DNA from 2 places in the Allokutzneria multivorans genome. Region 2 is predicted to be linked to the other one. Evidence: riboswitches for the same ligand, from Rfam matches in the RefSeq annotation. Region 2 holds a riboswitch; the other holds the start of a gene.
What was found. A riboswitch is a leader RNA that binds a small molecule or an ion and turns the genes downstream of it on or off. The one in region 2 is predicted to bind cyclic di-AMP.
Positions count from the first base shown of each region.

Region 1: another riboswitch for cyclic di-AMP. It lies ahead of ABD798_RS05590 (transglycosylase family protein); the one in region 2 lies ahead of ABD798_RS15240 (NlpC/P60 family protein).

Region 1 covers NZ_BAABAL010000005.1:341,119-347,675, reverse strand. The annotation lists gene ABD798_RS05615 (helicase-associated domain-containing protein) at 1-231, opposite strand, end outside; gene ABD798_RS05610 (hypothetical protein) at 336-521, shown strand; gene ABD798_RS05605 (NAD-dependent malic enzyme) at 622-2,016, shown strand; gene moaC (cyclic pyranopterin monophosphate synthase MoaC) at 2,022-2,504, shown strand; gene ABD798_RS05595 (molybdenum cofactor biosynthesis protein MoaE) at 2,501-3,418, shown strand; gene ABD798_RS05590 (transglycosylase family protein) at 3,627-4,268, opposite strand; cyclic di-AMP (ydaO/yuaA leader) riboswitch at 4,270-4,418, opposite strand; gene ABD798_RS05585 (phosphatidylinositol-specific phospholipase C/glycerophosphodiester phosphodiesterase family protein) at 4,714-5,562, opposite strand.
Region 2 covers NZ_BAABAL010000009.1:63,679-70,235, forward strand. The annotation lists gene ABD798_RS15225 (DEDD exonuclease domain-containing protein) at 37-1,782, opposite strand; gene ABD798_RS15230 (NYN domain-containing protein) at 1,933-3,261, shown strand; gene ABD798_RS15235 (hypothetical protein) at 3,341-3,574, shown strand; cyclic di-AMP (ydaO/yuaA leader) riboswitch at 3,733-3,873, shown strand; gene ABD798_RS15240 (NlpC/P60 family protein) at 3,887-4,936, shown strand; gene ABD798_RS15245 (basic secretory protein-like protein) at 5,021-6,388, shown strand; gene ABD798_RS15250 (AfsR/SARP family transcriptional regulator) at 6,406-6,557, opposite strand, start outside.

The sequences.
Region 1 (6,557 bases), on a different contig from region 2:
CTGCGGCTCGGTGTCGGCCCCGGCGATCGCCAGCGCGTCGAGCACGGTGCGCGTGAGGGCGTCCAGGTCCTCGCACGCGCGCACCACCGACGCGCGCATGCCTGCTCTGGTCGCCAGCACGCTGCTGTCGGCGGGGGGCGGGGTCGCCAGGTCCGGGCGCGCTCGCAGCAGCTCGACGAGAACCTGCTCGTCCTGCGCGCGCAGCCAGTCGACGAGAGAGTGACCGGACATCGGTCCCACGTTATATGCCGATGATTTCGCTGCCTATGGCCGCGCGTCGGGCCCGCGTGCGATCAGGCACACTGAGCGGGTATTTCCCGAGTAGAGGAGGAGCCGTGGCCAAGGCCGCCCGCCGCCCCGAGCGCATCGACCCGACCTGGCCCGGCGAGACCGCCGACGGGCACCACCCGGTCAGCGAGCTCGCCAGCCACACCCAGGGCGCGCAGTCCCCGTTCGGCGAGGTCACCTTCCCCGCCGAGGGCGTGCACTACGAGCACCCGGTCACGGTCATCAACAAGTAGGCCGCCCGCCCTCCCCGGCTTTCCGAGCCGTGCGCGTACCGGATTCATCCGAGGTCTAGGCTGTGCGCACCGCTGAGCAGCACTGACCGGGGAGGGTGCAATGCCGGTTCCGGGGCCGGGATATTCGATCACCGTGCGTGTCGAGGCGCCGCCGTCGGCGAGCGCCGCTGGTGACCTCACCAGCTCCATCGGCAAGGTCGGCGGTGTGATCACGGCCTTCGACGTCGTCGAGTCGCACTCCGACCGCGTCGTCGTGGACATCACCTGCAACACGCTCTCCGGTGACCACGCCACCGTGATCACCGACGCGCTGTCGGTGCTGCCGGGCGTGAAGGTCCGCAAGATCTCCGACCGCACGTTCCTGATGCACCTCGGCGGCAAGCTGGAGATCTCCTCCAAGGTCGCGCTGCGCAACCGTGACGACCTGTCCCGCGCCTACACGCCCGGTGTCGCCAGGGTCTGCCAGGCCATCGCGGCCAACCCGGAGGACGCGCGCAGGCTGACCATCAAGCGCAACACCGTCGCCGTGGTCACCGACGGCTCCGCCGTGCTCGGTCTCGGCAACCTCGGCCCGGCCGCCGCCCTCCCGGTGATGGAGGGCAAGGCGGTGCTGTTCAAGAAGTTCGCAGGCGTCGACGCCTGGCCGATCTGCCTGGACACCCAGGACACCGAGGAGATCATCCGCACCGTCGAGCTGATCGCCCCGGTCTACGGCGGCATCAACCTCGAGGACATCGCCGCCCCGCGCTGCTTCGAGATCGAGGCCAGGCTGCGCGAGAAGCTGGACATCCCGGTCTTCCACGACGACCAGCACGGCACTGCCATCGTGGTGCTCGCCGCGCTGCGCAACGCCCTGCGCGTGGTCGGCAAGGACATCGAGGACTGCCGCATCGCCGTCTGCGGCGTCGGTGCGGCGGGCTCGGCGATCATCCGCCTGCTGCTCAAGCAGAAGCCGGGCGACATCGTCGCGGTGGACATCGACGGCATCGTGCACACCGAGCGCGAGGGCCTGGTCGACGAGAACCTGCGTTGGATCGCGGAGAACACCAACTCGCAGAAGATGAGCGGCACCCTGCACGAGGCGCTGGTGGGCGCGGACGTCTTCATCGGCGTCTCCGCCCCCAACCTCTTCGGTGAGGAGCAGGTCGCCACCATGGCGGAGAACGCCATCGTCTTCGCGCTGGCCAACCCGGACCCGGAGATCGACCCGCTGGAGGCGCAGAAGCACGCGGCCGTCGTGGCAACGGGCCGCAGCGACTACCCGAACCAGATCAACAACGTGCTGGCCTTCCCCGGTGTCTTCCGGGGCCTGCTCGACGCCCACGCGCGCACGATCACCGATGACATGCTCGTCGCCGCCGCGAACGCCATCGCCGACGTAGTCGAACCGAGCCAGATCAACGCCTCGTTCATCGTGCCGAGCGTGTTCGACAACGCCGTCGCTCCCGCGGTCGCCGAGGCCGTTCGCGCCGCGGCGGTGCGGGCGAAGGGCTAGAGCGCGTGGCGGAGGAGCTGACCCACGTCGACTCGGCCGGGGCGGCGCGGATGGTCGACGTGTCCGGCAAGCAGGCGGTCGCGCGGCTCGCGGTCGCCTCGGGCGTGCTGCGCACCACCGAGGAGGTCGTCTCGCTGCTGCGCCGCGACGGCCTGCCCAAGGGCGACGCGCTGGCCACCGCCAGGATCGCCGGGATCATGGGCGCCAAGCGCACCCCCGACCTCGTGCCGCTGTGCCATCCGATCGCGTTGTCCGGCGTGGTGCTCGACCTGCACGCGGAGGGCTCTTCGGTTCGGATCACCGCGACCGTGCGCACCACCGACCGCACCGGCGTGGAGATGGAGGCGTTGACCGCTGTCACCGTCGCCGGTCTCACGCTGCACGACATGGTGAAGGCCGTCGATCCCGCCGCGACCCTCGACGGCGTGCGCGTCGAGCGCAAGGAAGGCGGCAAGACCGGCCTGTGGACGCGTCCGGAGGACCGATGAGCACGCGGACGGCTCGGGTGGTCGTGGCGTCGAACCGCGCCTCGGCCGGTGTCTACGCCGACAAGACCGGGCCGGTCATCGAATCCTGGCTGAGCGCGAAGGGCTACGAGGTACCTGCACCCGTCGTCGTGCCCGACGGCGATCCGGTCGCCACCGCACTCCGCGCGGCCGTGGCTGACGGGGTGGACGTCGTGATCACCACGGGCGGCACCGGCATTTCGCCGACCGACGGCACGCCCGAGGCGACGCGCTCAGTGCTGGACTACGAGATCCCCGGCCTCGCGGACGCGATCCGCGCGCAAGGTCTGCCGAAGGTGCCGACCGCCGTGCTGTCCCGTGGCATCGCCGGAGTCGCTGGCCGGACCCTCGTGGTCAACCTGCCCGGCTCGACCGGTGGTGTCCGCGACGGTCTCGCGGTGCTCGATGGCGTTCTCGACCACGCCGTCGACCAGATTCGCGGCGGCGATCACGCGCCCGCGTCCGGCTCCACGGCTCAGGTGCTGCGTGCGGTGGTGACGGAGACGCCGTTGGACGTCGCCGAACACGCCGCTTTGGTGGAGAGCCGTGTGGCGGGCGCCGTTGTCACGTTCTCCGGCGTTGTCCGCGACCACGATGGCGGTCGCGGAGTGCGCGAGCTGGAGTACTCCGGTCACCCGAGCGCTTCGTCGGTGATCGCTGAGGTCGCCGCCGACGTGGCCGCGCGGCACCCGAAGGTCCACGCGCTCGCGGTCAGCCACCGCATCGGCGATCTCGGGATCGGTGACTCCGCCCTGGCGTGCGCGGTTTCGGCCGCCCACCGCCGTGAGGCGTTCGTCGCGTGCGCTGATCTCGTCGATGAGGTCAAGCTACGGCTGCCCATCTGGAAGCGCCAGCTCTTCGACGACGGCACCGAAGAATGGGTCAACTGCCCCTAGCGGGCTTTGACGCATCGTTCGGTTTGCCAGGACACCGGGTTTGCGGTGGTTAAGGATGATCAACAGAGGGGTTCGGTGGTCTTGAAGACACCCCGACCCTCGGCGGCGCCGTGACCGGAGTCTTCAGCTCAACCACGTGCGGGACGGGCTCCTGGACACGCGAAAGGCCCCGACCATTGCTGGTCAGGGCCTTTCACCAGGACAAACGTCACTTCAGGTCGAGCTGCTGCCCGACGAAGATGAGGTTCGCGTCCTTGATGACGTCCTTGTTGCGCTCGAACACGGCCTGCCAGCCGCCTTCGACGTTCTGCGCCGAGGCGATCTTGGACAGCGTGTCGCCAGCGGCAACGGTGTAGTCGGCACCGTTCTTGGTCTGCACCGGAGCAGCGGCGGGCGCGGGGGTCGCGGCCGGCTTCGGAGCAGCCTTCTTGGTCACCTTGGAGACGGGCTTCGACTTGACGGCACCGCCGCCACCGCCGCCGTTCGCCCAGCCGGTCTTCTTGGAGCAACCCGGCCACGGCGTGGCGCCGCGCTTGTCGTAGAGCCGCTGGGCGATCTCGGTCTGCTGGGCCAGGGTGGCCTGGTGGGCGTTGGGCGCGTACTGTCCGCCGCCGTTCGCGCGCCAGGTGCCGCTGTCGAACTGGTAGGCACCGTAGTAGCCGTTGCCGGAGTTGATGCTTGCGTTGCCGCCGCTCTCGCACTTGGCGAGGGCTTCCCAGTTGGGAGCGGCCGAGGCGGTGCCTGCGGTCACGACGAATGGCGCTGCGGCCACGGCGCCGGCGACAGCCAGGCGAGCCACGTTGCGACCGGTGGTGGACTGCTTGCGGTGCTTGCCTCGGTAAGAAGTCATTTCTCTCTCTCCTACCGCACCTGCGAGTGAGCTGTCGGGTTCGGGCCCTGTCGGGGAGTGCCCGGCCGGTCGGGGGACCGGCTTCACCCCTAGGGCGCTCGGGACGCCCGGGAGTGCTCTCACGCTCCTGTCCAGAAGTGCTTTCCGCTCGGGGTCGTTGACCGGGGACCTGTTGGACAGGATTTGGCGCGTCAGGTCTCCGGCACTGCGTCGGTTGGGTTTCGGGGCCAACCGAGAAGCGACCGTACGTAACCGCTGGGGCCAACCCAAACGTCTCGGGGTGTGACCGTCATCACGGTAACGCCGAGGGGGGATTCAGCGATGCGGAGGGTTTAACCAGCTTGGGGCACCGTTACCGGGGCGTTTCCCGCCCGGGATCAATTACCGACGGTGAGTTCTGGGTCACGTGGGTGAAGCCCTGCGAGAGGGTGGGAGTACATCCCCGTCAGCCCCTGGTGAGGAACGCTCGCAGTCCGCTCAGGTCGTCGGTGTTGAGGTGATCCACTCCAAAGGTGACGAGTTCTCGCCAAACGGCCTCGCGTTGCGGGCCGGGCGCGTCCGGCGTCGCCCAGAACCGCACTCGCTGTCCGGCCTCGTGCGCCTTGGCCACGATGTTCCGAAGCTTCGCCTTCTCCGCCGTGGGCATCTGCCCGGCGCCGTTCCAGGTGAACAGCTTCGTCCAGTTGTCGGAAACGAGAGCCGCGAGCTTGGCGTCCGAGCCGGGACCGAGGTCCGCCGGGTCGGTCATCCGACCGTCGTAGAAGGCGAAACGGTGGCGCTGGCCGCTCATCAGCTCTCGCGGCCGATCTCCGGAAACCACCACGTCAACGGCACTGTGAACGACCTTGCCCGCGATGTACTGGCTGAACATGAAGGCGTAGCGCGGCGAACGCAGCACCTTGTCCAACTCTGCGTAGGTGGCCGCGCCGGTGTTCTTGAGGTCGATGAGCAGCTGGAAGAGACCGGGACGACCGGGATGGACCTTGCCGCCGTTGTCGAGGACGCGCTTGCGCAGCGGCTCCAGGTACAGCGACTGAAGAGTGCGGTCCGGCCGTAGATCGCCGACGTCGTGCCCGACGAGCAGAGCGCCCTTCACCAGGTAGATGTCGGCCTCAACGCTGGTGAAGCCGTTGTCCAGCGCGTCGAACAGCGGGCGCTTGTGCTCGTAGTCGTTGTGCGCGTGCGCTTGGGGAAGCGGCTTGACGCGCGGTGCGGCGATGCTTGGCGCGGTGGCACTCGCGAGCACTCCGGCGATCGTCAGCACAAGAACCGCGATGCGACGGAATGCCTGCACAGCCACCTCCTGGAACGGCGTCGACAGCTCGGACGCTAGGCGCTCGGGATGGACCGGTGATGAACGCCGGGAGTCCGGCCGCCGAGCGCGGGACGGCCGGTAGGGGGACGTTCGTCACTATGGGCAGGTTGCCCCTGTGGTGCGGAACACGTTAGTGGCACATGGTGACAGGGCGATAACGCGGGGTCGCTTTGAGTGCCCCGAGCAGGCTGACTCGACGGTCCCGTTCTGGTCAATGCCCCAAAGAACGCCTACTCCACGTCGCAGCGCCTCACCAGGCGCGATGCTCAGGACGCCGCCATGTAATAGAGGTGTGTGTGGAGAGGCCGCCGCGACTCTGGGGAGAGATCTCGCGGTCGGCGTGTCGTGAACGACGAGGGGGACAGTCATGAGGACAGCCGTGCACCGCGCGCGACGAGGTGTTGCGCGATGACCGTCGAGTTCAAGGTGCTCGGCTCGCTTGAGGTCATCGTTGACGGCGTGGTCGTGGCGGACGAGCCGGTAAGGGAAGCGAGTGCCCGGCGACGCTGCGCGTGATGCTTCCGCTCAGCAGCGTGCGGGACCTCAGCATGGCTCGCCCGAGATGCGCGCCAGCTACGTCCAGTGGCACGTCGTTTGCCTCGCCCGTGCCTGAGAATGGCAACTGGAAGATCAATGGCCTCGACAGCACCGTCCGCTGCTGACCACCGCTCTCAAGGCCACGCTCGCTAGCCCCCGACACGACCGCACTCCGCCAGCTAGGCCGAGTTCCCCCGTCTTCAAGACCCCCAAACCCCCGCACAGCCCGTGGCGGAGGCGTACCCAATGCGGCATTGGTTACGTCTGGCGAAACAAATGCCACATTGGGTACGTCGCGGTGGCGGATGAGTGGGCCGCAGGCGATCTGCCTCAACGGCTCATTTGGTGCGTTGAACGCACTGAACGGGTCGTTCAGGGCTGAAGTGACGGCGAACGGGCAGTTGCGCGGCACCGAGTGCTCCGGCACAGGGTGTGGG
Region 2 (6,557 bases):
GGGGTTGTAACCAATGTGGCGTTGGTTACGTCTGGTTCACCGGCGTTCGGAGGGTGGGGTGTGGGCGACGCGTCCTGCTTCGGCGCGGGCGACCCACGGGCGCCAGGAAGCGGCGGCGCGCGCGGGCTCGGCCCACGGAACGTCGCAGTGGACCAAGCGCGTGCCGGGGCGGTCCAGCCAGCGGAGCACCACGGACACCTCGTCGGCTGAGGCGCCGCGCAGCGGACCGTCGTCGGGCAGCACGGTCTCGGCCGCCGCGACGATCTGGTCGACCACGGGCATCGGCCGCACTCCGCGCCGCGCGGACCCGGCGGACGCGAGCCGCCCGTGCCGGACCACGGCGAAGTCCCACCCGCCGGTGCCGTCGGGCCGCGCGGCCACCACCTCGGCGAGCGCGGCCAGGGTGGCGAGCCGCTGTCCCCGGTCCAACGCCCTGATCAAGCCGATCAGTCGGTCTCGCTCGGCGCTGGCCTTCTCGAAGCGCTCGGCCATCGCGTGCCGGTCGAGCTGTCCGGCGAGGATGTCCAGCGCCTCAACGGAATCCCCGGTGAACAACCGCCGCACCTCGTGCACGGCCGGGGCGTAGTCCTCGACGCTCTGCCGACCGGCGCACGGGGCCGCGCATCGCCCCAGGTCGGCGAGCGCGCACGGCACGCCCTTCGGGGAGCGAGCCGAAATCCGTTGTGTGCAGCGGCGAACGGGCAGCGCGTCCTGCAACGCCTCCACCGCCTCGGTGGCCGCGCCGTGCGAGCCGAAGGGGCCGAACGCGCCGGGCTTCGGCGTGGACACGATGGACAGGCGCGGGAAGGGCTCGTCGGTCAACGCCACCCACCAGCGCCGGTGCGGGTTGGTGGAGCGGCGGTTGTACCTCGGCCGGTGCGCCGCGAGCAGCCGCAACTCGCGCACCTCCGCCTCCAGCGAGTGCGAGCAGACGACGACGTCGACGCGCTCGGCGATGCCGACCATCTCGCGCACCCGACGCCGGTTCTCGCTCGCGGTGAAGTACTGCCGGACCCGCCGCCGGAGATCGCTCGCCGTGCCGACGTAGAGCACTTCCTCGCGCGGGCCCCGGAACAGGTAGACCCCTGGAGCGCTCGGCAGGTCCTTCGCCAGCTCGCGCTTCCTGCGCTGCGCGGGGGACACGTCCGGCAGGTAGCCGAGCAGCTCCTCCAGCGACTGCACGCCCAGCGAGCCGACCCGCTCCAGCAGCGCGTGCAGCACCTCCACGGTCGCGCGGGCGTCGTCGAGCGCTCGGTGCGTCGGAGTCGTCGCAGCACCGAACAGTTCGGCCAGCGCCGACAGGCGGCAGCTCGGCGCCTCCTCCCGGGACAGCACCCGCCGGGCGAGCTTCACGGTGCACAGCACGGTGCGCTTGGGCCACACGTGACCGTGACGTTCAGCCGCCGCACGCAGGAATCCCATGTCGAAGCCGGCGTTGTGCGCGACCAGCACGGCCGAGCCCGCGAACTCCAGGAACGCGGGCAGCACGCTGACCAGTCGCGGCGCCTCCATGACCATCGCCTGGGTGATGCCGGTCAGCGCGACGATGTTCGGCGGAATGCCGCGCTCCGGGTCGACCAGCGTGGCGAACTCGCCGATGACCTGACCGCCCCTGACCTTCACCGCGCCGATCTCGGTGATCGCGTCCTCGGCCGCGCTGCCGCCGGTGGTCTCCAGGTCCACGACGACGAAGGTGGTGTCGCGCAACGGGGTGCCCAGCTCGTCGAAGGAGAGCTGGGCACCCGAGGAGTCACCAGAGTCACCCGGCGCCGTGATCGTCATCGCCGGTGAAGCTAGAGCAGGGGTCTGACAACACGACGGCCGGGAAGCCAGCTGCGTCGGCGCGGCGGCAGGCCGTAGCCTGGGACGGTGTCAGCCCAAGAACAGCCCTCCGGCGGCGAACAGCCTGATCCGGACGACCGGCAGTCCACGATGGACGGTCAGCCGGAAGTCGCGGACCAGGCTGGCACCGAGGAGGTCCCGGACTGGAGCGGGATCCCCGATCCGATCCGCGCGCGCCTCGCCGAACTTGCGGCCGAGGCGCTCGGCACGCTGTCCAGGGTCGACATCCCGCAGACGCTGCGCGCCGTCGCGAAGTTCGCCCCCGCCAAGCGCGCACGCCTCGGCGCGGGCCCGCTGCTGGCCGCGCTCCGCGACAACCAGGCGTTCCGCACGGCGGTCGTGGAGTGGTGCCGCGAACACCGGCCCTCCGTGCTGGACCTGAACCCCGCCGACGCGGTGGCATCTGGTGCCGCCGCCGTGCTGGTCGAGGCCGACACCGCGCAGCTGTACATCGAGCTGGTCGCGCGCCGCACCGAGGACGCGCACCTGCGCGCCGACCGCGACGCGGCGATCACCAAGGCGGACAAGCTCGCCGCTGAGGCGGAGAAGCTGCACGCCGAGCTCGACATCGCCAAGGGCGCGGCGCACCAGGTCAGCACTGATCGCGAGGCGGAGCTGGAGAAGCTCCGCAAGCGACTGCGCGAACAGGGAGTCCGGCTCAAGCAGGCCCGGGACGAAGCAGCGGCAGCGGCGGAGGAACTCCAGCGCAGTCGCGCCGAGTTCGAGGCGGAGACGCAGACGTTGCGCGCCACGCGGGACCGTGAGCGCGAGCGTGCGGAACTGGAGCGCAACCGCGCCGCGCGGGCGAAGGAGGACGCGGAGATCGCGCGTCAGTCCGCGAGGGAAGCCCGCCAGGCCGACGAGGTCCGCCTGGAGCTTCTGGTGGACACGCTCGCCGGAGCGGTGACCGGACTGCGCAGGGAACTCGCGCTCGGTGGCAGTGGACCACGCCCGGCGGACATGGTGCGCGGCGCGACGACCGCGCACGGCACCGTGGGCCGCGTCGAGGACCCCGCCGCGCTGGACCGCCTGCTCGCGCTGCCGAGCGTCCACATGGTCGTGGACGGCTACAACGTCACCAAGACCGGCTACCCGGACCTCACGCTCTCCGGGCAGCGTGACCGGCTCAACCAGCAGCTCGCCGCGCTCGCCGCGCGCACCGGCGCTGAGGTCACCGTCGTGTTCGACGGAGCTGGAGTCGTTGCCGTGCCTCAAGCTCCGCCGCGCGGAGTGCGAGTCCTGTTCAGTGACCCCGGTGTGCTCGCCGACGACGTGATTCGCGCTCTGGTTACGGCTGAACCCGAAGGTAGACCGGTCGTGGTCGCCACGTCCGACCGTGCCGTGGCCGACTCCGTGCGGCGGCGCGGGGCGCATCCCGTTCCTTCTGCCGTGTTGATCGCGCGCCTCGGACGGGTGTGAGACGCAGCTCTCTTTAGACAAGTTCGCCGCGGAACCCTAAGCTTCCGTTCGAACATATGATCGAACGGAGGTCGACGGCGTGATCATCGATTGCGACGGGTGCCCACGGCGCGGCCCCGGCTGTCACGACTGCGTCCTCGCGGTCCTGATCGGCGTGCCGCCGGAGCTCGTCGAGGGGCCTGAACCGCAGGTGATGGCGCCGTCCGCGGTCGAGCTGCCGGTACTGCGGCTGATCCCGCTCGAACCCCTGCGGACCCGCGCGGCCGAGCGGTCGGCCGATGACGCCGAACGGGCAAGGCGTCAGGTGGGCTGATCAGCGCAACCGGTCACCAGGCGCAGCCGTCGCTACGCCGAACGATGCCTTGTGCGCGTTTTCACGACTTTCTCGTTGACGCCGGTGGACGCGAGGTCTCACGTTTCGTAACCTAGCCGAGATTTCGCGGCGGGCAGTCGTCCACACCGGGCGACTCCGCGTGATCACCGCCGAATCGGCCTGTCGGGGAGCCGAACCGGGGACCCAGTGAGTTGGGGTGAATCCGGCCTGCGGGCCGGTAGGGCAGCTTCCGGCCCGAACCCGTCAGCTAACTCGGTAGGCGGTCGGAGCACGAAGGAGCAATGCGTCGACGTGGCGTCGAACCGACTGAAGCGCACCATGCGCGGAGCACTAGCCGCCGGTGCTGTCGCAGTGGCCGTGAGCATGGTCCCGGTGGCCCCGGCTGTCGCCGACCCGGACACTCCGGCGAACGCCTCCGAGGCGCTCAAGCAGCTCAAGGCCCTCAGTGAGGAAGCCGAGAAGCTCACCGAGGAGCTGCACAAGGCCAACGACGACCTCAAGGCCAAGGAAGGCGAGGTCACCAAGGCCAACGAAGAGCTGACCAAGGCCAATGCTGCGGGTGAGCTCGCCAAGAAGCAGGAGGGCGAGCTGCGCGGTCGCGTCGACCAGCTGGCCAGCTCCAACTTCCAGGGCACCCGGGTCAACCACATCAGCGCCCTGCTGCTGAGCCGGTCCCCGAACGAGTTCCTCGACAAGCTCTCGATGGTCGATCTGATCACGAGCGAGAGCAAGGACTCGCTGGACAAGCTCAACGCGACGATCAACCAGGCCAAGACCGCCGCCCGCCTGGCCGACGAGGCCAAGGCGAAGGCCGCGGCCGCCGCCGCCGAGTCCGCCCGGATCAAGGGCGATCTGGAGAACCGCAAGAAGGAAGCGGCCCAGAAGCAGGAGAAGGCCAAGCAGGCGCTGGACCGCCTGAGCTCCGCCGAGAAGAAGAAGCTCCAGGACGCCGGTCTGGACATCGACCTGTCCAACCTGCCGGACGGTGGCATCGGCGCGGCGGCACTGAAGATCGCAGTGACCCAGAAGGGCAAGCCCTACGTGTGGGGTGCCGAGGGGCCGGACTCCTACGACTGCTCCGGCCTGACGTCTTGGGCGTTCGCGAAGGTCGGCGTCAAGTTGCCCCGTTCCAGCGCCGCGCAGGCCAGGGTCGGCGCGGCCGTCCCGATGAACAACCGGGACGCTTGGCGGCCGGGCGACCTGCTCTTCTTCGGCAACAGGGTCCACCACGTGGCCATCTACGCTGGCAACGGCATGCAGTTTCACGCGTCGACGACCGGTCAGCCGTTGAAGTTCGACAAGGTGCAGAGCGGGCTCTCCGGCGTTCGCCGGATGGGCTGATCCACAGCTTGTGAGCAACACCTCGAGGCCGGTCCCCCTAGTGGGCTACCGGCCTCGACGTGTGTGTGGCCCTACGATTCGAGGGTGAGCTGGCAGGGCCGCTATCGGAACTGGTTGGCCGCGGCGGTCGCCGCCGTCCTCCTCGCAGGGCTGGCGGTGGTGTCCCTGCCCGCGGCCGATCCCGTCGTGCCCGCCGAGCAGGCCGCGCCCTCGCTGGACCCCAACGCCCGCCCAGCCCCGCCGGAGCCCGCAGTCGAGCCCTCGGTGGAACTGGGGCGCAGCCGGATCTCCTCGGTCACCGACCTGCTCCGGCGGCGGGCCGACGCGGTGCAGAGCCGCGACCTCGCCGCGTTCATGGGCACCCTGGACCCGCTCGCCGACCCGAAGTTCCTCGCGACGCAGCAGGCGGTCTTCGCCAATCTGCGCGGAGTCCCGCTGCGCGAGTGGCGCTACCGGATCGACTCCACCGACTCGCTCACCGAGCTGGACTCCCTCTTCGGTGAGCGCCCGCCCGATGAGCTGTGGGCGCCGCGCGTCGAGCTGAGCTACGCCTTCGACGGCGTCGACCGCGCCGCGACCAGCCGCCCCATGGGTTACCTCTTCGCCAGGCGCGGCAACGACTGGTACCTCACTTCCGACACCGCGCTGGCCGATCGCGGGCGCAAGACGTGGCGCGGCCCGTGGGACTTCGGGAACTGCCGGGTCGACAAGACCGAGTTCGGGATCGTCCTCAGCCACGGCGGCAACCAGGCGCTCGCCAACCGCGTCGCTGGTGAACTCGACGCGGCGATCCGCGCGGTTTCCGAGGTGTGGGGCCAGCAGTGGACCCAACGCGTCGCGGTGATGCTGCCCGAGACCACCGCCGAGCTCCAGGCCATGGTCGGCACCGAGTTCGCCGTTGACGCCATCGCCGCCGTCGCCGTCGCCGATCGTGTCGACCACGACAGCGACATCGTCGAAGGCGCTCGCGTGGTCTTCAATCCGCGAACCGCATCCCGCCTGTCCGCCAGTTCGCTGCGCGTGGTCCTGCGTCACGAGATCACCCACATCGCCGCCCGCTCCGACACCGTCGACGGCGCTCCCATGTGGCTTTTGGAAGGCTTCGCTGACTACGTCGGGTATCGCGACAGCGGCATCTCCCCGCGCGAGGCCGCTCCCGACCTCGCCAAGCAGCTGCGCATCTCCGGCCCGCCGCTCGCCCTGCCCTCCGACGCTGACTTCCGCGCGGGCGGCAGCCGCCTCGACCTCGCCTACCAGACGGCGTGGACCACGATGCTCTTCCTGTCGCAGCAGTACGGCGAAGCCAAGGTCGTCGAGCTCTACCGCCGCCTCGCCGGGGTCGGCCGCGTCCCCGACGGCGTGGTCGACGGCGTCCTGCGCGACGTCCTCGACACCGACCGCGCCGAGATCATCCGAGGCTGGGGCCAGTTCCTCCGCAAGACCTTCGGCTGATCACCGGTTCTCCTCGATCAGCCGCGCCATGTCCTCGGCGTCCGGGATGCCGAGCTCCTCGAAGATCGCCCGAGCGGGCGCTCACTGAATGGCCGACGCGCCACCATCGCGCGCAGCTGCGGCACGAGGCGGTCGGCGGCGGCCACCTCCTCGGTGTCGAGCCGGGCGG